DNA from 4 places in the Metabacillus herbersteinensis genome. Region 3 is predicted to be linked to each of the others. Evidence: riboswitches for the same ligand, from Rfam matches in the RefSeq annotation. Region 3 holds a riboswitch; each other region holds the start of a gene.
The links. Region 3 has a riboswitch for thiamine pyrophosphate ahead of thiT (energy-coupled thiamine transporter ThiT). Riboswitches for the same ligand answer to the same signal wherever they lie in the genome.
Positions count from the first base shown of each region.

Region 1: another riboswitch for thiamine pyrophosphate. It lies ahead of thiC (phosphomethylpyrimidine synthase ThiC); the one in region 3 lies ahead of thiT (energy-coupled thiamine transporter ThiT).
Region 2: another riboswitch for thiamine pyrophosphate. It lies ahead of tenA (thiaminase II); the one in region 3 lies ahead of thiT (energy-coupled thiamine transporter ThiT).
Region 4: another riboswitch for thiamine pyrophosphate. It lies ahead of tenA (thiaminase II); the one in region 3 lies ahead of thiT (energy-coupled thiamine transporter ThiT).

Region 1 covers NZ_JBHLVO010000006.1:48,834-54,224, forward strand. Annotated here, with positions in the region: gene thiC (phosphomethylpyrimidine synthase ThiC) at 1-974, opposite strand, end outside; TPP riboswitch at 1,106-1,220, opposite strand; gene ACFFIX_RS09855 (sigma-54 interaction domain-containing protein) at 1,611-3,017, shown strand; gene ACFFIX_RS09860 (acyclic terpene utilization AtuA family protein) at 3,356-4,696, shown strand; gene ACFFIX_RS09865 (AtuA-related protein) at 4,668-5,000, shown strand; gene ACFFIX_RS09870 (CitMHS family transporter) at 5,054-5,391, shown strand, end outside.
Region 2 covers NZ_JBHLVO010000011.1:137,121-142,511, reverse strand. Annotated here, with positions in the region: gene ACFFIX_RS14575 (energy-coupling factor transporter transmembrane component T family protein) at 1-223, opposite strand, end outside; gene ACFFIX_RS14570 (ABC transporter ATP-binding protein) at 217-1,899, opposite strand; gene ACFFIX_RS14565 (ECF transporter S component) at 1,877-2,488, opposite strand; gene tenA (thiaminase II) at 2,636-3,328, opposite strand; TPP riboswitch at 3,777-3,878, opposite strand; gene ACFFIX_RS14555 (RraA family protein) at 4,914-5,391, shown strand, end outside.
Region 3 covers NZ_JBHLVO010000003.1:335,890-341,280, reverse strand. Annotated here, with positions in the region: gene ACFFIX_RS06855 (hypothetical protein) at 459-662, opposite strand; TPP riboswitch at 1,004-1,104, shown strand; gene thiT (energy-coupled thiamine transporter ThiT) at 1,220-1,804, shown strand; gene ACFFIX_RS06845 (hypothetical protein) at 2,138-2,326, shown strand; gene ACFFIX_RS06840 (hypothetical protein) at 2,416-2,571, opposite strand; gene ACFFIX_RS06835 (GNAT family N-acetyltransferase) at 2,568-2,834, opposite strand; gene ACFFIX_RS06830 (GNAT family N-acetyltransferase) at 2,881-3,120, opposite strand; gene ACFFIX_RS06825 (GNAT family N-acetyltransferase) at 3,117-3,650, opposite strand; gene ACFFIX_RS06820 (hypothetical protein) at 3,847-4,977, shown strand; gene ACFFIX_RS06815 (hypothetical protein) at 4,964-5,128, shown strand; partial or broken gene ACFFIX_RS06810 (alpha-amylase) at 5,152-5,391, opposite strand, start outside.
Region 4 covers NZ_JBHLVO010000007.1:80,940-86,330, reverse strand. Annotated here, with positions in the region: gene ACFFIX_RS10925 (monovalent cation:proton antiporter family protein) at 1-673, shown strand, start outside; TPP riboswitch at 767-880, shown strand; gene tenA (thiaminase II) at 969-1,655, shown strand; gene ACFFIX_RS10915 (thiamine phosphate synthase) at 1,652-2,278, shown strand; gene thiO (glycine oxidase ThiO) at 2,262-3,377, shown strand; gene thiS (sulfur carrier protein ThiS) at 3,374-3,577, shown strand; gene ACFFIX_RS10900 (thiazole synthase) at 3,577-4,350, shown strand; gene ACFFIX_RS10895 (thiazole biosynthesis adenylyltransferase ThiF) at 4,350-5,366, shown strand.

The DNA.
Region 1 (5,391 bases), on a different contig from region 3:
CACCATTGAGCCATAATAGATCCACCGCGAGATACAATGCCTGTTAAACGTTTTGCTGTTAACGGAACATATCGCAAAAGAACACCTGCATGGATCGTGAAGTAATCAACACCTTGCTCCGCTTGTTCAATCAAGGTATCACGGTAAACCTCCCATGTAAGATCTTCAGCAACACCATTTACTTTTTCAAGTGCTTGATAAATTGGCACGGTTCCTACAGGAACAGATGAGTTTCGAATAATCCATTCTCTTGTTGTATGTATGTTTTTTCCTGTTGATAGATCCATAATATTATCAGCACCCCAGCGTGTCGCCCATGTCATCTTTTCAACTTCGTCTTCGATGGAAGATGAAACAGCCGAGTTGCCAATATTCGCATTAATTTTAACATGAAAATTACGTCCTATTATCATAGGTTCTGACTCTGGATGATTAATATTAGATGGAATGATTGCTCGACCTTTTGCAACTTCATCACGGACAAATTCAGGCTTCATATTTTCCCTTAATGCGATAAATTCCATCTCAGGAGTAATAATCCCCTTCTTTGCATAATGAAGCTGTGTGACATTTCCCCCTTTTTTTGCACGCAATGGTTTGCGCTTTAAACCAGGAAACACACTATGATTGGCACGAGGATCATTTTCATCTTTATACCCATTATCTTGAGGCTTAATTTCTCGACCTTCATATTCCTCAACATCTGCACGTTCATGAATCCATGTGCTTCGAATCGCAGGAAGACCTTTTGTAATATCAACTGAATAATTTTGATCCGTATAAGGACCACTTGTATCATACACACGTAATGGAAGGTTTTCCTCTTCTCCAAATGTACCAGTTGTCGGGCTTAACTCAATTTCACGCATTGGTACTTTAATGTCAGGTCTTGAACCTGTTACATATACTTTTTTACTACCTGGAAAACTAGACATGATGGAAATGTTTTGTTCGTTTAATGAAGTCGTTGACATAATAAATCTCTCCTTTTTTTTGAATATAAAGGACGAGATACAGAACATACCAAAAGCTTGTAGAAGTACACAAAAAAGCCGGGCCCATAAATGGGTGGACCCGGCTAGTATATGCAGAAGTAGTGTTGCATTGATGATTATTCTAACTTCCCCACGCTGGTATGAGCCAGATCAGGTCCCAAGAGTCAAGAAACTTCAACGTGCTTCTCTCTCAGCCCAACTTATTGGACTCCCCTAGTTATTTCTATTCAATTTAAATTTTATTATATATGAGTTTCGGATAAAATGGAATACAGAATTTTACTAGAATGATGTTTCATCTTCAGAGATTATGTTAAGTTATTTTAGAAAGAGTAAGGTAATATACCGGATTCCTTGGGTTTTAAGATGGAATATTTAATAGTACTGATAATGAAAGAGTGAATATATTCTTCAAGGGAAGTGGCTTCATCTTCCTTTCAAAAAAGCCGACTCTCCTGAAATGCTCTTTTTAGTTTAAGCAGGATTACTATATTAACTTAGAGAATTTTAAAAAAGAATAACAATTTCCAATAAGATACTTGCAGATAGTCCGAGTTTGCAAAAAGTATTTTCAATAACACTACCAAAAAGGGAGATAAAATGACTTATCATACAATGGATTTTATGGAAGGACAAACGACCGATCAGCAATTAGATTGGTTAGTTGCTACTTTACAAGCAATTCACGATGGAGTTTTGGTGATTGATAAAAATGAAGTTGTTCGAATGATAAACCCAGAATATACGAAAATAACTGGAGTTGCACCGGAGAATATTGTAGGAAAGCGACTTCGAGATGTAAGGCCCAAAGCTTTGTTAGTCGAAACGTTAAAGGATCGAAAAGAAAGAGTCGGTATTTATAGGAAAGAAGGAGTCACCGAATATGTTGTTGATATGGCCCCAATTATTTTGAATGGAGAAACAGTCGGTGCTGTTTCAATTTGTAAGGGCTTAACAGAGGTACATAAATTATCACAAGAGCTTGAAAAAAATCAAAAGAAATTAAATCAGTTAAAAAATAAAATTGGTTCTCTTTATCAAGCTAAATATACCTTTGACCAGATTATTGGATCAGATAAAGGGTTAAAGGAAGTTATTCATATTGGGAGAAGAGCTGCTGATTCAGATTTATCTGTACTTATCATTGGAGAAAGTGGGACAGGAAAGGAACTATTTGCACAATCCATCCATAATGAAAGTCCACGTGCTAATAAACCCTTTATCCCAGTAAACTGTGCGGCCATTCCATCTTCCATAATTGAAAGTGAGCTTTTCGGTTATGATGAAGGGTCTTTTACTACGGCAAAAAAGGGTGGGAAAGTTGGATTATTTGAAATTGCAAATAGTGGAACGATTTTCCTAGATGAAATTGGTGAGCTATCATATGAACTACAGGCAAAATTACTTAGAGTTTTACAAGAGCAAACGATTCGACGAGTAGGAGAAACTAGAGAAAAACACATTGATGTACGAGTTATTGCTGCAACAAATAGGAATCTTCAGCAGATGATTGAAAAAAGACTATTTCGAGAAGATTTATTTTATCGTTTGAATGTATTAAATATCCAAATCCCAGCGCTTCATAAGAGAAAAGAAGACATTCCAGATATTATTCATTATATTCTTGGCATCTCGAATCGAAACTTATCAAAAGCAGATGGAGCAAGCTACTACACAATAAGTGAAGAAGCATTGTATCTATTACAAAATCATGAATGGACAGGAAATGTCCGTGAATTAAAAAATACAATAGAGTATGCTGTTTGCATGACTGATGGAAGAGAAATCCTACCCAAACATTTACCTAATGCAATTGTGAATAAAAAAGGAAATAGCAATCAACTCAATAATCATAGAAATCGTGCCTTGAGAGAAATAACAGCAGAAGTTGAACGTAAGTGTATCCTTGAGAGCTTGGACAATTATGGCTATGAAGTAGAAGGGAAGAAAAAAGTCGCAAAAGAACTAGGGGTATCTTTAGCAACGTTATATAATAAAATGAAAAAGTTGAAAATTGAGTAATCTTAGTGTTCTAACTATCTAGAAACACCTTCTAATTTATTAGAATTCATATTCATCTAGTCTCAAAAGCAAGAAAAGATTAATTTTGAAAAATAGTAAGGTACCTTAATAAATATAATTCTAAAAAGTTAGAAAGTCTAAACCACAAAACGCCAGGAACAGGCGTTTTTTTATTGGCATAAAAATTGCTTATATAGGAAGGTGGAATGGTACTGGTTGAAACACAGAATGGAGTAACCTTGGAAGAAGTGGAGGAAAAAACAGAAGCTACGTTATTAATTAGTGAATCTCTAAGAATATTATGACAGTGACAAATCTTGCAAAGATGAGGTGGAACTATGCTGAAAATAGGAAGTGGTGCTGGCTTCTCAGGTGATCGGCTTGAACCTGCAATAGATTTAGCCAGGAATGTAGATTTGAATTATCTCATATTAGAATGTTTAGCAGAGAGAACCATTGCTATTGCACAGAAAGAAAAGAAAAACGACCCAAACAAAGGGTATGATCCTCTATTGGGTGAGCGAATGTACTCATTACTTCCAATTCTAGATGAGAAAAGGTTTAGAATAATTTCCAATATGGGCGCGGCAAATCCAGTTGGAGCTGCAAATAAAATCATAGACATAGCTAATGAACTGAATATATCTTGTACGGTTGCAGTAGTTATAGGTGACGATGTTTTACAAGTACTTAATGATGAAGATAATATTCTTGAAAACTCAAATAAAGTAAAAGATTATAAAACAATTATTTCTGCAAATGCTTACCTTGGCGTAGAAGCACTACTGCCAGCATTAAAAACAGAAGCAGACATCATTATAACTGGTAGAGTTGCAGATCCATCGCTGTTTCTTGCACCTATTATACATTACTACGGATGGTCTATTGATGATTATGAAAAGATTGGGCAAGGGACAGTAATTGGTCATTTGCTGGAATGTGCTGGACAGATAACAGGAGGATATTATGCGGATGTAGGAAAAAAAGAGGTTCCTAATCTAGAAGATTTAGGTTTTCCTTACGCAATAGTAGATAAAAATGGAAGCGCAATCATAAATAAAACAGCTAATTCTGGTGGAATACTAAATCTTCAAACAGTGAAAGAACAATTACTTTATGAGGTTCACGATCCGAGTCAATATTTAACACCTGATGTGACAGCAGATTTCTCAAACGTTGTATTAACAGAGATTGCCCCTAACCAAGTAAAGGTTACTGGAGGAACAGGCTATAAAAAGCCTAGCCACTATAAGGTATCAATTGGTTACAATGCCGGGTACTTAAGTGAAGGAGAAATATCCTATGCTGGTTCTTCTGCAGTTGAAAGAGGTAGATTAGCAGAGAATATATTAAAAAGACGGTTATCAAGCAAAATAGCAGATTTACGGATTGACCTTATTGGACTATCATCGATTCATCGAACAAGTTTTGGTGATAGCTATCCTTATGAAATAAGGCTCCGAGCTGCAGCATTATGCAAGAACGAAGAAGATGCAAGAAGGATAGGGAATGAAGTCGAGGCATTATACACAAATGGACCGTACGGAGGCGGTGGAGCTAGAAAGCGAGTTTCTGAATGTATTGGAGTAGTATCTACCTTCCTCCCTAGAGAACTAGTTGATAAGCAAGTGAAAGTGGAGGTGTATCGAGATGAAAAGCAGCAAAATAAAATTATATGAGATCGCTCACAGTCGAGCTGGTGATAAGGGAAATACATCTAATTTATCGCTTATTCCCTACAATGAAAACGATTATGAATGGCTAAAAAAAGAGGTTACAGCTGACAAATTAAAGGAGCACCTAAAAGACATTATTAAGGGTGAGGTTGTGAGGTATGAGGTTCCTTCAATAAAAGCTTTTAATTTTGTTTGTAAAAATAGTTTACTAGGTGGTGTGACAACCTCACTTGCCTTAGATACGCATGGAAAAAGCTTAAGTAGCGCATTACTTGAGATGGAAATTAACTTAGCAAACCTGGTGTAAGTGGTAAATATGTAAGCGTTTTAATTATAGACTTATAATATAGGAGGGATTTTATGTTAGCGGCTTTAGGCTTTTTAACGATTACTATCTTTCTTTTCTTAATTTTAACTAAAAGGGTTTCTGTCATTGTTGCCTTGATTATAGTTCCGTTAGTTTTTGCAATAATTGGAGGATTTGGATCTGAAATAGGTCCTTTAATGCTTGAAGGTATTCAAAGTGTTGCCCCAACAGGAATAATGTTAGGGTTTGCCATCTTATTTTTTGGTGTAATGAACAATGCTGGTTTGTTTGATCCCATTATCTCGAAAGTATTAAAAATGGTGAAAGGTGACCCATTAAAAATTGTTATTGGGACAGCTATTATTGCTATGCTTACACATCTTGATGGATC
Region 2 (5,391 bases), on a different contig from region 3:
TAAAAGCAAATAAACTAAAAGGTAGGAGAATCAGTAATAAAAAACGAAAAGAAACGCCTCCTAAAATGATGATGGCTCCTACTGTTAAGATGAGCAGGACAAAAGGAGTCCATGGATCAAAAATTGGAACCATGAAGAAGATTACGACAACAATACTTATTAGCTTCAAAGTTGGGTTTACTTGTTGTAAAAAATGGTTGCCTTTTTGATACTGCTCTAACATAGAAACGCCTCCTCCTTAACTCCCCTTGTTAACGATTGTAAGGAGTAGGAAAGGGGTACTTTAATTGAGGCTTTTTCAAGCAATTCTTGTTCCTTAAAAAAAGGAACAACGTCGCCGTGATAGGTAATTTCACTTTCATTTAACAGAATGACTTTATTCGCGTATTCGGAGACTAGCTCCATATCGTGAGTAATCATAAAAATGGTTTTACCGCTTTGATTTAATTCTTTTAATAAATTCATAATCGTATTCGTATTGACATAATCTTGGCCAAATGTCGGTTCATCCAGAATGAGAAGTTGTTGATCATTCATAAGCATGGTCGCGACAGACAGACGACGTTTTTGACCCTGACTTAATGAAAAAGGATTATTTTGTCTTTGTTCTGTTAAATAAAATTGCTCTAAAAGTTCATCAACACGTGGTTGCCACTCTTCTTTTCTCCACCCACGTATTTTTAAACCATATGCCAATTCTTGCTCCACCGTATCACATATGAATTGGTGTTCAGGATTTTGAAAAACATAACCTATTTTTTGGATAAGTTCTGATGTTTTTAATTTGCTAAAGGGATCGTTATTTAAAAAGATTTCACCCTTTTCAGGCTTTAAAAGTTTAATTAAAAGTTGTGACAATGTACTTTTGCCAGCACCGTTTGGACCAAGGAGGGCGACAAAATCACCACTTGAAACTGAAAAATTAATGTTCTTTAACACAGGGTGATTTTGATAAGAAAAAGAAATATTTTTGAATTGTAGAATCGTCGAACGATCAGAATGTTCATTGCTATTTTGTTTGTTTGTCTCCATTTGAAGAGTTTGGATATCTAGTTGTTGTCCTGTAAATCCTTTTTTCCACTCTTCCATTGTGAGAGGGAAAAGACTCCATTTCATGCCTTGACTCTCTAACTCTTTTGCATACTTACATATTTGCGGTACCCAAATACCTTGCTGAATGATAGCAGAAAAATAGTGGTTAAAAATGTCTCGTGGAGCACCATCTGCGATCAGTTCACCTTCTTTTCCTAGGACAATCACTCTTTCTAAGTATGGCAATAGATGATCAAGCTTGTGCTCAATAAAAAGTAACGTTTTGTTTAATTTATAAGAGAGCTCAATCAATAAATTAAATATTTCCTCAGTGCTGGTGGGGTCTAGGTTTGCTGTTGGTTCATCTAAAATAAACACTTCAGGATCCATCGCAAGTAAGCATGCAAGCCCAAGTTTTTGTTTCATTCCACCTGAGAGCTCTTTTAATTGTGCTTTTCTCCAGTTTGTAAGTCCAACTAACTCTAAACTTTTCTCCAGTCTTCTTTCCATTTCCTCTCTATGGAGGCGGAGGTTTTCCAAACCGAACAGGACCTCATCTTCAACAGATAACATACAAAATTGTGTTTCAGGATCTTGAAACAGGATGCCTACTCGTTCGCTTATTTCACGGAAACTTAATTCGATTGGAGAGTATCCATCTACCGATACTGAGCCAGTCATCTCAGCTTCTATAGATCTTGGGATTATCCCGTTTAGCGTAAGTGCTAACGTGCTTTTTCCGCCACCGCTAGGACCAAGAATCAGTACCTTTTCCCCTTTATTGATTTTTAAATTAATCCCTTGCAACACCTTTTTGAGTTGAAAGGGATAGCTTACTGTTAAATCACAAATGTCGAGATAGCTCATCATGATCCACTTTCTGCTGACGATAGATTTTTCCTAATGCAAAATTATCTAGTACACCTGTACGACATAAGGCATCAGCGATACGTTTGCTTCCCCATCCAGCTAGTAAGGCACCGCTAATGAGCATTGACACGATCATCAAACCGATAATGAATGAAGAGTATTGACTATACCCATACAGATAGTAAATCGTGATAAAGTTAGCCACAATGCCAAACATACCAGCTAACATTAAGTTAGGTAAACGGTAGCTTCGATATAAAAATAAAGCTAGAGCTAGTTCGGCCCCAAGTCCTTGAGTAAAACCGAGAATAAGTACAGCACCTGCACTGACTGAACCGACAAGAATTTCAGTTCCAGCAGCAATCATTTCGGCAATTAAAGCAACTCCAGGCTTTCGAATAATGTAAGCACAAACGATCGGTGCCATAATCCAAAACCCAGTAATCAATCCAAAGCCAATTGGCCCAAATACGCCTTGTATAAACTGGCCAAAGAAAATCCAAGCAAGATACAGAATACCAAAAACAACCGAAATTGAAGCAATCACAACAATTTCTCTTAAATTTAAAGACTTTGAATTTTTCATGTGGATCTCCTTTTGAAAAGCCATTTTTGCTAACTTTGTAGTATTGAAATAAAACGATTACTCAGATATAAGAGTGAAAGCAATCGGCTACAAACCGATTGCAATATTACTTTCACAAACATCAACTTTTCTATTAGAAAAGAATCTTTACTCTACAACAGCAACACGTTCTTTTTGTACAGGCCAGTCTTGCAAGGTATAGGCCATATCAAAAAATAGATATTCAAGCTGACAGCTTAGCATGAAGTGCTCCTTCATTTTGGTTCTTTCTTGTTCAGAAGCCTCTTCAGCTAGTTGATCAAGCCTCTTTAGGTAGAGATTCATTCGTGGATCTTCTTGGCCACCATAAAACGTAATCCAGTCATAAAAAGGATGAGACTGATCTGGTTGGAATTCTTCAATGATCCGATCTCCAATGTATAAATAAATATATGGACAAGGTAGAACGACAGCAATTGTTTCACCTAGCGTTCCAGAGCGACCAACATTTAGCATATGTCTCGTATAATGCTGTGCAGTTGGTGCTAATGGGAATCCTTGCAGATCTTCAAACTTAACTCCCGCTACATGACAAAAGTTATTATGTGGGTGTACTTCACTATTTAATACAAAGGAAATGCTCGTATTAAACATGACCATATCTTCACGATTTGTACATTTTGAGATACCCAATGCATACGCCTGGATAATTGCATTTAAGTATTCAAAATCCTGTTTCACATAATGAATTAATTGCTCCTTACCAAGTGTACCGTCTGCAATCCCCCTGACAAATGGGTGATTGTAGCATGCCTCGAAAATGTGATCCGCTTCTTTACGCAATTGTTCTGAAAAGCTCATTAAAATTCCTCCTTTTTTATTAGCATCAGAATTTATATGAATTATAAACTCAAAATGCGTTTCGCAAGTCCAGCTCCGACGCACAGGACGTGCAAGTGCAGTCAATGCGACAGGACGTCGCGCTTTTGACTGCCAGCGCCTAGCCCCTCGAGGTCATAAGTCAATTCTAAATTGAAGGCAAAGAACGCCTTCTATTTAGAATCATCTTATGCTTGTCGGAGGCCTGCAGGATGCAGGTCAGAAAGGCGTTGCAACAGGACGTTGCGAACTTAGCTTTTCTTCCTCTAACAAGGCGCTTGCGCTTTTTTATTAAAAGGAAATCCGAACTGCGGGGAGTGATCTAATTCAATAAAAAAAGCCGCTCCGGAATGGAGCGACTTTTTAATAAATAGTCTTATTCTTAATCAACTAGATTCATAATAAATCTGACATTAAGATTAGACAAACATTTATGCCGACTCCACTTCCCTACGCTAGTACGAACTAGATCAGGTTCAAAGGGATTAAGAATAATCTTATCTCAGCCAAAACGGCACCCCCAGTGGACTTCCTATTTAATTGACTAAAACTTACCACGTGAGAGTAAATTTGTCAAAAAAGATTATTAAACTTTTTATCATTTAGTCTATCATATTTGATATTTTCTTAAGGTGAAATTAATAAATCTAGGGCTTAGAAGGAGGATAAAGGAATTGATAACTTAATAGATATGGAACGTCCTCGAAATAGCTTTACCCACTTATCGTTTAAACTCATGCTTTTAATTAACCCCGAATTTTGAGTATCCATATTTTTTGACGAACACATATTATTACATGCTGACATTTTAGTATGTGAAGATGACCTTTCCAACTAACGCTAAAAATGAAAACAAACCAATACTTTCCTTCATCACGATACCCCCCCATTAATTTCAAGAATTTTTAACCTTACTTTGGTATTTTTAGAATAACAAGCGATCACTTTCTTGTCACACAACATGTAAGAGAATGTAACGCGATTATTTTTTTCTTTTAATAAATGTTCCTTTTTTCCTTTTATTAATAAAATAATTTGTCTACATATAAACGAAACAACTATGGTCATATTTTGCTTAACGATTAAATATAAAGCTTGTTGAAATCCAGAAAATAAGTATCTAGATTATTTTCAAATCAACATGGAATAATACATCTCAAAATTAGTTATACTGAATTTTATTTTAGTAGAAGAATTGATTAAGAGTTTTAAGTATCTAAAGATTTTAAATATTCCAAAAAGTGTGTTGACTTTAAAAACCCAACGTTGTAAGGTTTTAATTGTAAGGGGAACGGTTTCCAAAATCGATTTCCAAAGTTGCTTTTAAGACTTACACCTTTAGTATTTGATCCAAAAACCACTATATCTTCTTTTTCCTCACGACATTCACAATCTTGAAAGTACTGATGACTGAAAGATAAAGCGCTGTTTTTATATTTGAAAATTAAAGCGCTTTCATTTTAAGGAGGTGAATCTATTTCCGATACCTAAGTACTACTTCTAATAGGACCAAAGCCGTTTTCTAAAGTGAACTGATTTGAACTATACAAAAAAGGGAGAGATATAAATGTCAGTAAATGAAACAGTAAAAACTAAAGAGGTAACAGATGATCGTAAAGAAATCCTAGAGTTGTATAAAGATTTGCGTGTAACAGATGTTCGTGATGGTATGGATTGGATTGGCATGAATGGGTTTGGAACTGTCCATTATGAAATTAAGCCATTATTCCGTACAAAAGTAATCGGGATTGCTCGTACAGCGCGTTATTTACCATTTGAAGGTCCATATCCAAAAGTAACTGGTGACGAATATACAACTTGGTCCAATTGGTATTATAAGGAGGTTTGTACAGATCCTTGGGGGAAAGATATCGAAGAAGGAGATTTCGTTTGCCTTGATATAGCTGGTATTGATGTAGGTCTACTGGGCTCAAATAATACGCTCGACTTTAAAGGAAAAGGTGCAAGAGGCTATTTAACAAACGGCGGAGGAATTAGGGATACAGATGAAGTTATTCTTCAAGGAATACCTGTCTGGTCTAAGT
Region 3 (5,391 bases):
ATTAATATAACATTTTCTGTTTTCACTGTCAACATCTTTTGTTATTTTTCTAAGCCGTTTAGTCGTTTACATTGCTTCACATCAGCAGCGACAAATAATAATATACCACAAAGGCTTTATAGTATACAAGCCCTTTTTTCACAAAATAATATTTAATTGTGAATTTCTATTCTAGTTTATGAAAAATACACTCCCTACCTAGTGTTACCTATAAAAAAAAGCGCAAGCCCCGTTTAGCGACGTATGGAGATAGGAAGTACATTTGCACTGTGCGTTGAGCTTAATTCCGAAACGCATACTAATTCTTAAATTTGTATAAATTCTTGCAGAACTAAAAAGACGCCTCAATAATATAATTGAAACGTCTTTCTTCTATATAAGAAATATTCTTTGATGCAGATTCTCTAATAGTTCTTTTTTTTAGTAAAGAGAAGGTATGACTCGTTAGGAATTCACTTTTACGTGTCTGTGGTTGGTTCACTTTTTCTTACGAGGTTATGCAGTTTAATAAGTTGATGATAAATTCGATTTTTGATAAGTAGTTGTTTTGCTCTTTTTATTGCTTCAATTAATAATCTTTCAGCTAAATGATAGTGCATCGCTTCACATGGCAAGGATGCATTGGAGAGTATGAAGGCACAATCAGTTCGCTTTGTACGCACTTGACTCTGCAGTCCATCAAGTTCACCTTGCTTTAGTCTTCCGAATCCAAATGACCAATTTGCTCAGTTGTTAATGATGGTTTGTTCATGTTCACTAGGGAGAACTCCCAAGCTCTTCTAATTTCAATGCTCAATCAAACCACCGTACTGTTTTGAATCAGAATGTAGTTGCTGTTTTAATAATGATTGTGGTCTTTGTTGGAGAAATTTTCTAATACCCATTTTCTCTCACCTCTTGGACAATCTAAGGAAGTATATGAAAAGAATTTCAATTAAATGAAGAATACCTATTGTCGAACTTTGTATTATCATGTATAGTAATCACTAATTAAATAATTACATTTAACCACAAGGGGAGCCATTTGGCTGAGACTGAACATAATGTTCTAACCCTCTGAACCTGTTAGTTAGTACTAGCGTAGGAATGTGGATGGACTCATACTAAACACCTTAACCAAAGCAGTGCGTGGAAACCATCTAGCATTCCCCGCATTGCTTTTTTATTTTGTCTAAAAACTTGGCTCCTTTGGTTAAATGCACAAAAAGGGGTATTTACTATGAAGAACAATCAACGACTTTTATTTTTAGTAGAAGTTAGCATGCTAGCTTCTTTGGCATTTTTGCTCGATTTAGTATCAGGGGTTGTCGGTCGTTTCTGGCCACAAGGCGGATCGATTTCACTAGCAATGATTCCTATATTTATTCTTTCTTTTCGATGGGGGTTAAAAGGTGGACTGTTGGCCGGTTTCCTATTAGGATTGCTGCAAGTTGTTCTCGGTACAGCCTTTATTGCTCATCCAGTTCAAGCCTTTATTGATTACTTCTTTGCGTTTACAGTCGTAGGGTTAAGTGGAATTCTATTTAAACAAGTACAACACGCTTTAGTAAATCGTAAAAAAGGTACCGTTATTGCTTATGTTGTTCTCGGAACATTCATCGGGAGTGCTTTGCGTTATCTCGCTCATGTAATAGCCGGCGTATACTTTTTTGCCGAATACACACCAGAAGGTACACCAATCTGGACTTACTCAATTGTTTATAACGGTTCCTATATGTTGCCTACATTTATCGTTTCAGCTATTGTGACGGCATTGATTCTGATTACTGCACCGCGTCTTGTAACTCGTAATAAAACTACTTAAGTTTTTTAAACCTGGACTCAATTGTCCAGGTTTTTTTATTTCTTACTTTGGTTATCCACAGCAACAAAAACCTCGCTAAAAATACTTATCCACATTCATAGTAAAAATCCACTGTCACTTAAAGAAACCGTGAGTAACTCTATCAATTGTGGATTAATTGTGCATAACATTAAAACTATTCACAACTTTATAAACAAAAACTAATAGAACGTGGGAAAATTGCGAGGTTATGTGTACAACTATCTTTCTATTATTAAAAATAGTAATCATAAAGATAGATCTTTTTGCATTTATTAGTAGTAATAGAACAGAAAGAATTCGGAGGAATAGGGAATGAGTCTAGCTTATGCAGTTATGTTACTAACATTCTTTCTATCATTGTTTCATTTCTCGTACGGGTACAGGGAAGCGATACGAATTAGTGATGAGGATGGTTTAGTTAACGGTTGGTCGATTATAGTCTGCTTGCCACTTGGGTTTGTTTTTGCTCATCTTGCTTCTATATTTTATCAGCAGATTTAATAGAAAGCCTCGGGATCACAGCTACCTAAGGCTCTCTCATATAGGAGTCTACTGATTATAACGTTTCAATAAGTTCGTTAAGAAAGGTTCTAAAGGTGGAAAAGAAAAACCTTCTTTTTCTGCGCGTTCAACATCAACAGTCCATGAACCGTCCATATTATAAGGAGAGACAACAGCGTTTGTAATTTTTTAACGAGCTTTTTTCCGAAAATTTGTGTCCCTCCTAATACTAGTGCACGTTTCATGTCGTTTCCTCCTTAGTTACATCCCATTCGGATCTTAAGATTGTATAAAAATCCAAATCTACATAGTTGCCCCACTTTTTCACATGTTCTCGCGCTGTACCTTCATAGGTCATGTCTACTTTCTTCATTACTCTAGAAGATGCAGGATTATGACTCATTGTAGCAGCGAATATTTTATTCAATTGCAGGTGTTGAAAACCGTAACAAATGATTCTCCTCGCTGCCTCTGTTGTGTAACCTTTCCCCCAGTATTCAACGCCCATCCAATACCCAAGTTCAGCACGGTCATGCGCTTTACTAACTCCAATATCAATCGCCTATAACCGTATTACCTTCTTTCAGAACTATTGCGAAGACATGGTGCCCTCTTTCACTTAAAGTTGGATGCGTTGCGATCCAACTTTGCGCGCCATCCTCAGGATAAGGATGAGGAATATGTAGCGTTGTTTCTGCGATTTTTTTTCTGCTGGCTAAAACATTAACGGCTTCTGAGTCATTTAGAGTAAATGGTCTTAAAATTAAATGATCTGTTTCTAAAGTTGGAATCATGTTCTTTGACCTCCTGTTATTCGTTCCTTCAATTTAGTTAAATTAGTCCATCCATAGGCAATTTCTACATGCTCACGGTTATGAATCGAAAATGTTTCTTCTCCCACCTTTTCAGGGGAATACCTTTCGTAAAATGCACGTGAAGGGTTTTCCTCAAGGACCCAAACAAGCAAGTTTGATAGTTGTTGTTGTTGAAGCTCATCTATTGCAGCTAAAACTAATTGCTTTCCAATGCCTTTGCCTTGATATTCTTCTAAAATATAAATAGCGTACAATTCACTCTTAAAGTGATAGTTTTCAGATCTCTCTTTACCAAAGCTTACAAAGCCAACAATATGTTCTTCTATTGCTTCTGCCACATATAAACGATCAAAGTTTGCTTGTGACCATTGCTCTTCCTTTTGTTTGTACGTTAGCGAGTCAAGGTAAGCCTGGACAACGATCCCTTTGTAGGTTGACTTCCAACTGTCTACATGAACTTTCGCGATTCCTTTTGCATCTTTTTTTGTTGCTTTTCTGATGGTAAACATGTTGACAGCACTCCCCAATAAAAGTTCCTAACTATTTCGACATAACTTAGCTAACTCCTACTTTATTCTTAAAAAGGAATTTTGTAGTGAGTTGTAGAAGTTAAATAAGGGGTAAACGATCTTTTTTTTAATAATTCATTTACTATATTCATATTTTATAAGGAAGATAATTTACTTTTTGCATTGGAGGACGATTTTGAAAACAACTTTAATAATCTGTTGGAACTTATTAAACTCAATCCTGATGTTCGCTATTCTTTCTACTTTGTTTGTATTTGTTTTTTTATTTGTTGATAACTCCAGTGGATTCGTTGCAGGAGCTATGTTGTTCCTAGTGGTTGGAGGTTTATTTTGCGTAAGCATTTATGGCTTGGTGCAGTGGGGTAAGAAATTTAAGTTTTTGTTTTTCAGGAGTATTAGTGGTGCCGTTATGCTTATGCTTACAAGTGTTTCACTATTTTTATCACTGACTGTCATCTTTTTTATAAACTATATGCTTCTAAACGAGTTTGGCCACAGTATGACCTTTCAAGATAAGATTGATCTTTATTCATCTCCTTTTAAAAACACTACCCATTCTCCCAAGAATTACCAATCTCTGAAGAGTGATCGAGATACTCTAGAATTATTGCAGCATGTAACGGTTTATCACTTAGATGAGGAGAAGGGAATAATACCTATTATTGAGGATGCACTTAAGGAAGCTATTTTGTTAAACAATCGAGTGTTTGGTGAAGTTGAAAATCCGCAAGTTGATCTGCTGCTGCATTCCACAAGCGCTGAATTAACTACCTATACATCAATGGTGGATACAATGGGGTACTATGACGAGTCAAGAGATATGATGGGTGTCGCAATTAATAATTATGATGGCGTGCTATCAAAAAATGAAGCAGCCTACTATTATTTTTATAACACAATTATGCACGAATACACCCACTACAGAATGCAAACATTTATTAAAGAAAATGGCCTATATCTTTACAGAGTTCCCATTTGGTTTCATGAAGGAGTCGCAGAATATATCGGCATGAACGGTGTCAGAAGTGGGTACTATCCTTTTGAAGAAGTGAACCTAACAGGGCTTTCAACACATGAACAGTGGGATTCTTATCGCTCAGAAGAATTTGATGTTTACACACAGGGCCACTTTGCAGTTTTATATCTCGTAGACACATATGGTGAGGATATCGTTTCTATGATCATCACTGAAACTGCTAAATTGAATGACTTTGAAAAAGGATTTAAAAAAGCCACTGGAATTTCCGTTAATGAATTGAATGAGGTGTATTTAATAGAGGAAAAGAAGATGTATGAGGAGATGTGATGATGAATTGGAGGTATGGATGAGCGGTCCAGGCAAAAAGTTGGGCGGTTCGCATGAAAAGTTAGGCGCTGACCTTTCAAAGTTGGGCACTCTAGCTGCTGCTGAACATCAAACGCTCAACGGGTTTTTGAGTACCTGCCCACAACAATAGGGGGCATGCACAGTTAGCTAACTTTAATTTTCTGGGAGAGCCCAAACAGATACACTTCCTCCATTTACACGGAAGGTTGTGAATCCATCTTCTTCAATTGTAATCGTTTCTTTTCTAGTTTGAGTTAAATCAACCCATGTTTCTCCGGCTCTATCTTGTCCTACAAACATTCTTTTTTCACCCTCATCTCCGTTGGAAATGATTACAGCACAGCCAGACCTCTTAATCTCCTTTGTACCAAGGCGTACCCAACCAATTGTATT
Region 4 (5,391 bases), on a different contig from region 3:
TCCAAAACAAGTGTCAACTCGACCTAAATTAAACGTAGCATTCATCGGTGCGAATCAAATAACACTGCCAGTTACACGTGAGTTAAGTGCCAAGCTGTATGATACCACTCTATTTCACACACAGCAGGACAAGATTGATAAGCAAATCGCAGAATCACTATTCAAAATCATTGAAATTGACAACTTCGATTTTGAAACGTTGAAGGAGCAGAATGTTTTCGATGTAGATATTCTTGTTGTAGCAACAGGTGATGAAGAGCGAAACGCTGAAATAGCTCTTTTTGCAAAGCAACTAGAGGTCGAGCGTGTGATTGCAACTGTATCCTCACCAGAGCTAGATGAAAAAATGAGGGAGCACGAAATTGATGTGTTCTCGGTTCTTCTTTCAACCAAAACGTTGCTTCGCGCATTAATTGAAGCACCAAGTGTGATGAGTATTCTCACCAATCAAGAAACTTCACTTTTTCAAATTAATATGAACACTACTAAATACGACGGCATTCATTTACGAAAGTTTCCGTTCACTGGAGATGTCATTTTTGTTCGTATTTTTAGAGGGAAAGATTCGATTGTGCCACATGGAGATACGGAGCTCCGAACTGGAGATCGGTTAATTGTTACAGGTTCAAAGGAATATGTAGATGAGTTAAAGCGCGAGTTAGAACTAAACTAAAAATTAAAAAATCTTTTTACTTGAAAGATAAACTACGTTTGGTATGATGGAGTATATAAAGTTCTTTTATTAAAAATTATCAACTAAAATATGCGATACTGCTAGGGGAGCCCTTATGAGAAGGGCTGAGATTAGAGTGTGCCCTCTAAAAACCCTTGGAACCTGATCTGGTTGAACGCCAGCGTAGGGAAGTGGGTACTTGAGTGCAAAAGTTAAATCTTCCTTGCATACAATACCACTTTCCTATCTCTGGAGAGTGGTTTTTTTGTATTTTTAAAACTAGGGAGGTAATTAAATGTCTTTTTCACAAGAATGTAGAATGTATTCAAACAAGTGGTGGGAAGCAAGCTTTAAACATCCGTTTGTAACAGGAATTGGTGATGGGAGCTTACCGACTGAAAACTTCCGCTATTATGTGTTACAGGATTCTTATTATTTAGCACAATTTGCAAAGGTTCAATCATTTGCAGCAGGCCTTTCAGAGGAATTACATACAACCTATCGAATGGCTGTTCATGCTCAAGGTACATATGAAGCAGAGCTTGGTCTCCACCAGAAGTTTTCAGAGATGCTGCAGATTACCGATGATGACCGGTTAACATTTAAGGCAGCACCAACAGCGTATGCCTATACATCACACTTATACCGAGCAGTTATGACCGGACAACTGGGAGATATCATCGCGGCCATCTTACCATGTTATTGGCTATATCTCGAAGTGGGAGAATTTTTAAAAGAATGTCAGCCAAAAGAGCCCGTTTATCAGCAATGGATTGCTGCATACAACGGAGAATGGTTTAAAGAGTTAGTAGATGAGCAGATTCGGAGATTAGATGAATTAGCAGAAAAAGCAACCCCTGAGCAGCGCGAACGAATGAAAGAGCAATTCTTGATTAGTAGCTATTATGAATACTATTTCTGGGAAATGGCCTATAGTCTCGAAGGATGGAATGAAAAACCTGCAGTTATTAGTAGTAGGTGAGTACAATAAATATTCATATTGTAACAGATGGAAAAAAAGACGTAAAACAACTGATACACATTCTAACCGCGATACACACTGAAGTAGAAACCATCCAAATTAGAGAAAAAACAAAAACAGCTGCTGAGCTAATCGGGCTTGTAAACGGTTTAGTTAAAGAAGGTGTCCCAAAGAATAAGCTAATCATTAACGACCGAGTCGATGTAGCTTTGTTGTGTGAGATACCAACTGTCCATTTACCAGGTCATAGCTTTGCGGTTGATCAGTTGAAAGCACACTTTCCGCATTTAAGAGTGGGTTGTTCGGTTCATACTTTAGTAGAAGCGAAAAAGGCAGAAGACCAAGGTGCAGATTACCTTATTTTTGGTCACGTATTCCAAACAACTTCTAAAGCAAACCTTCCGGCTAGGGGGATCGGGCAGCTTGATAAGATTTGTAGATCAACTGACATTCCGGTTATCGCAATCGGTGGGGTTAGCCCGTCTACAATTTCACATCTAAAAAAAGTCAAACCACATGGCTGTGCGGTTATGTCCTATGTTTTAGATCATCAGAATCCTCTCGAAGCTGTACGAGAAATAAAACGAAACATACAGGAGGGGTACGATGAAACGTCACTTTGATGTAGCAATTGTAGGAGGAGGTATTATTGGCTCCTCCATTGCCTATTATCTTGCAAAAGAAGGAATTTCGGTTCTTATGCTCGAACGTGACAAAGTAGCAAGTGGAGCAACAAGTGCGGCTGCTGGGATGCTAGGAGCACAAGCGGAGTTAGAAGAGAACGATGCTTTTTTTCGATTTGCAAAAGAAAGTCAAACACAATACGTTTCTTTGAATGAGGAATTACGCAAACACTCAGGCGTTGACATTCAGCTTGTGAACAATGGGATGTATAAAGTAGCCTTAACTGACAATGAAGCAGTTTCTTTAAAGCAAATGGCTGCTGCCTCTATAGAAATGGATTGGCATTCACGAGATGAAGTTAACTTTCTAGAACCTCATATCGCTAATAATATTAAAGGAGGCCTCCATATACCTAGTGATGGTCACGTCTCCCCAATTCATCTATGTACGGCTTTTTCAAAATCAGCTAGCTTACTTGGAGCAAGTTTATTAGAACATACATCGGTTCATGCTGTGGAAAGAAACAGTCCTAGTGATTACACAGTAAAAACATCTGCAGGAGATTTCCATTGTCAATCTGTGGTAATAACAAATGGGACGTGGAGTGGGTATTTTTTAAACCAATTGGGGCTAGACAATGACATCGTCCCAGTAAAAGGAGAATGTTTGTCGGTTACAAGCCGTGAAGTGTATTTAAGTTCGACGATCTTTCATAACCACTGCTATGTCGTTCCAAAAGGAGATGGACGATTTGTTGTTGGAGCGACGATGGTACCTGACGATTGGAGTATGCAACCAACAGTAGGTGGAATACATTCATTAATTGAGAAAATCAGACCTGTTTTCCCTAAAATTGATAGCTGTAATTTTCAAGAATCATGGGCAGGTTTAAGACCACAAACTCGTGATGGTCGGCCGTATATTGGTAGGCATCCGAGTGATGAAAACCTTTATTTTGCAACGGGACATTATCGAAATGGAATTTTGTTAGCTCCACAAACCGGGATTTTGATTCGCGATCTCATCATGAAAAAAAGGATAAAGTCTGAATACATAGAGGCATTCCGTGTAGATCGACTTCTTGAGGTGAAAGCATGAATATTAGAGTAAACGGGGAAAAAATTGAATTAAGTTCAACTGTAAAGGTAATCGAAGACTTGCTGGTATTTTTTGAACTACAAGAACGATTAGTCATTGTTGAACAAAACAGAGAAATTGTTACAAAAGAAGAATATCAATCGACGAAGCTTGGTGACGGTGATGAAATTGAGCTTGTTCATTTTGTTGGAGGAGGATAATGAGTATGTTAAAAATTGCAGACAAAACGTTTCAATCACGACTTTTATTAGGAACAGGTAAATACCCAACATTTGAAATTCAAAAAGAGGCTGTTAATCAATCTGAGTCAGAAATTTTAACATTTTCTGTCCGAAGAATGAATGTATTTGAGTCTTCACAGCCTAATTTTCTAGAGCAATTAGATCTTTCTAAGTATACTTTACTACCGAATACAGCGGGTGCAAGCACAGCAGAGGAAGCGGTTCGGGTTGCAAGGCTTGCCAAAGCATCAGGGTTGTGCGATATGATAAAGGTTGAAGTAATTGGGTGTAGTAAGACGTTATTACCTGATCCAGTTGAAACACTTAAAGCAAGTGAGATGTTGCTTGAGGAAGGATTCATCGTGTTACCTTATACGTCAGATGATGTTGTTCTGGCTCGTAAATTAGAGGAACTTGGAGTTCATGCCATTATGCCTGGTGCATCACCGATCGGCTCAGGTCAAGGAATTATCAATGAGACGAATCTGAGGTTTATTATTGAGCAAGCTAAAGTGCCCGTTATTGTCGATGCAGGAATTGGATCACCTGCTGATGCAGCATTTGCAATGGAATTAGGTGCTGATGGTGTCTTATTAAATACTGCGGTGGCATCTGCAAAAGATCCTGTGAAAATGGCTATTGCGATGAAACTTGCGATTCTATCGGGTAGACTAGGATATGAAGCGGGAAGAATTCCTAAAAAACAATATGCGACTGCGAGTAGTCCAATCGAGGGAATGATCACTAGTTAATGGAACGGTACTCACGACAAACGCTATTTTCGCCAATCGGAGAAACAGGTCAAGAAAAATTACGAAACAAACATGTATTTGTCTTAGGAGCTGGTGCACTTGGGACTGCGAATGCAGAAATGCTTGTAAGAGCAGGTGTAGGGGAGCTAACAATCGTCGATCGCGATTACGTTGAATGGAGTAATCTGCAAAGGCAGCAACTTTATATTGAACAGGATGCAAAGGATCGAATTCCAAAAGCAATTGCTGCAAAAAAACGTTTAACTGAAATTAATTCAGAAGTGAAAATAAATGCTTATATAGAGGATGTTACCGCAGCGAATATCGAGTCATGGCTTAAAGGTGTTTCTGTGCTAATTGATGCAACCGATAATTTTGAAACACGTCTGCTCATGAATGATGCAGCACTGAAGCACCGTATTCCTTGGATTTACGGAGGATGTGTTGGAAGCTATGGTCTATCTTTTACGATTATTCCAAACAAAACGCCATGCTTACACTGTCTACTTAAACATCTGCCATTTGATGGGATGACCTGTGATACTGTGGGAGTGATCTCACCAGCAATTACAATGGTCTCAGCACATCAAACAACAGAAGCACTCAAGTTGTTAGTTGAAGATGAGAAAAATGTCCGTAGCAAATTAGTTTCATTTGATTTATGGAAGAATCAGTATTCATCAATCAATATGGAACGTTTAAAAAATGACGAATGCCCATCCTGCGGCACATCTCCAATTTATCCATACTTAACGGCTGAAAAATCAACAAAAGCTGCTGTATTATGTGGAAGAGATACGGTTCAGCTTCGCCCTGCGGAAGGACAATCAATCACACTTAAACGAATTGCAGAACGGGTAAAACCACTTGCTGATTCATATCTAGAAAATCCATTTCTACTTTCGTTTACAGTGGGAAGTCATCGAATTGTTCTATTCCAAGACGGACGTGCCCTTATTCATGGAACAAAGGATATAAAAGAAGCAAAAACGATTTATCATCGATATATTGGATAGAATGTTGTAAAGGGTGGGAGTTTTA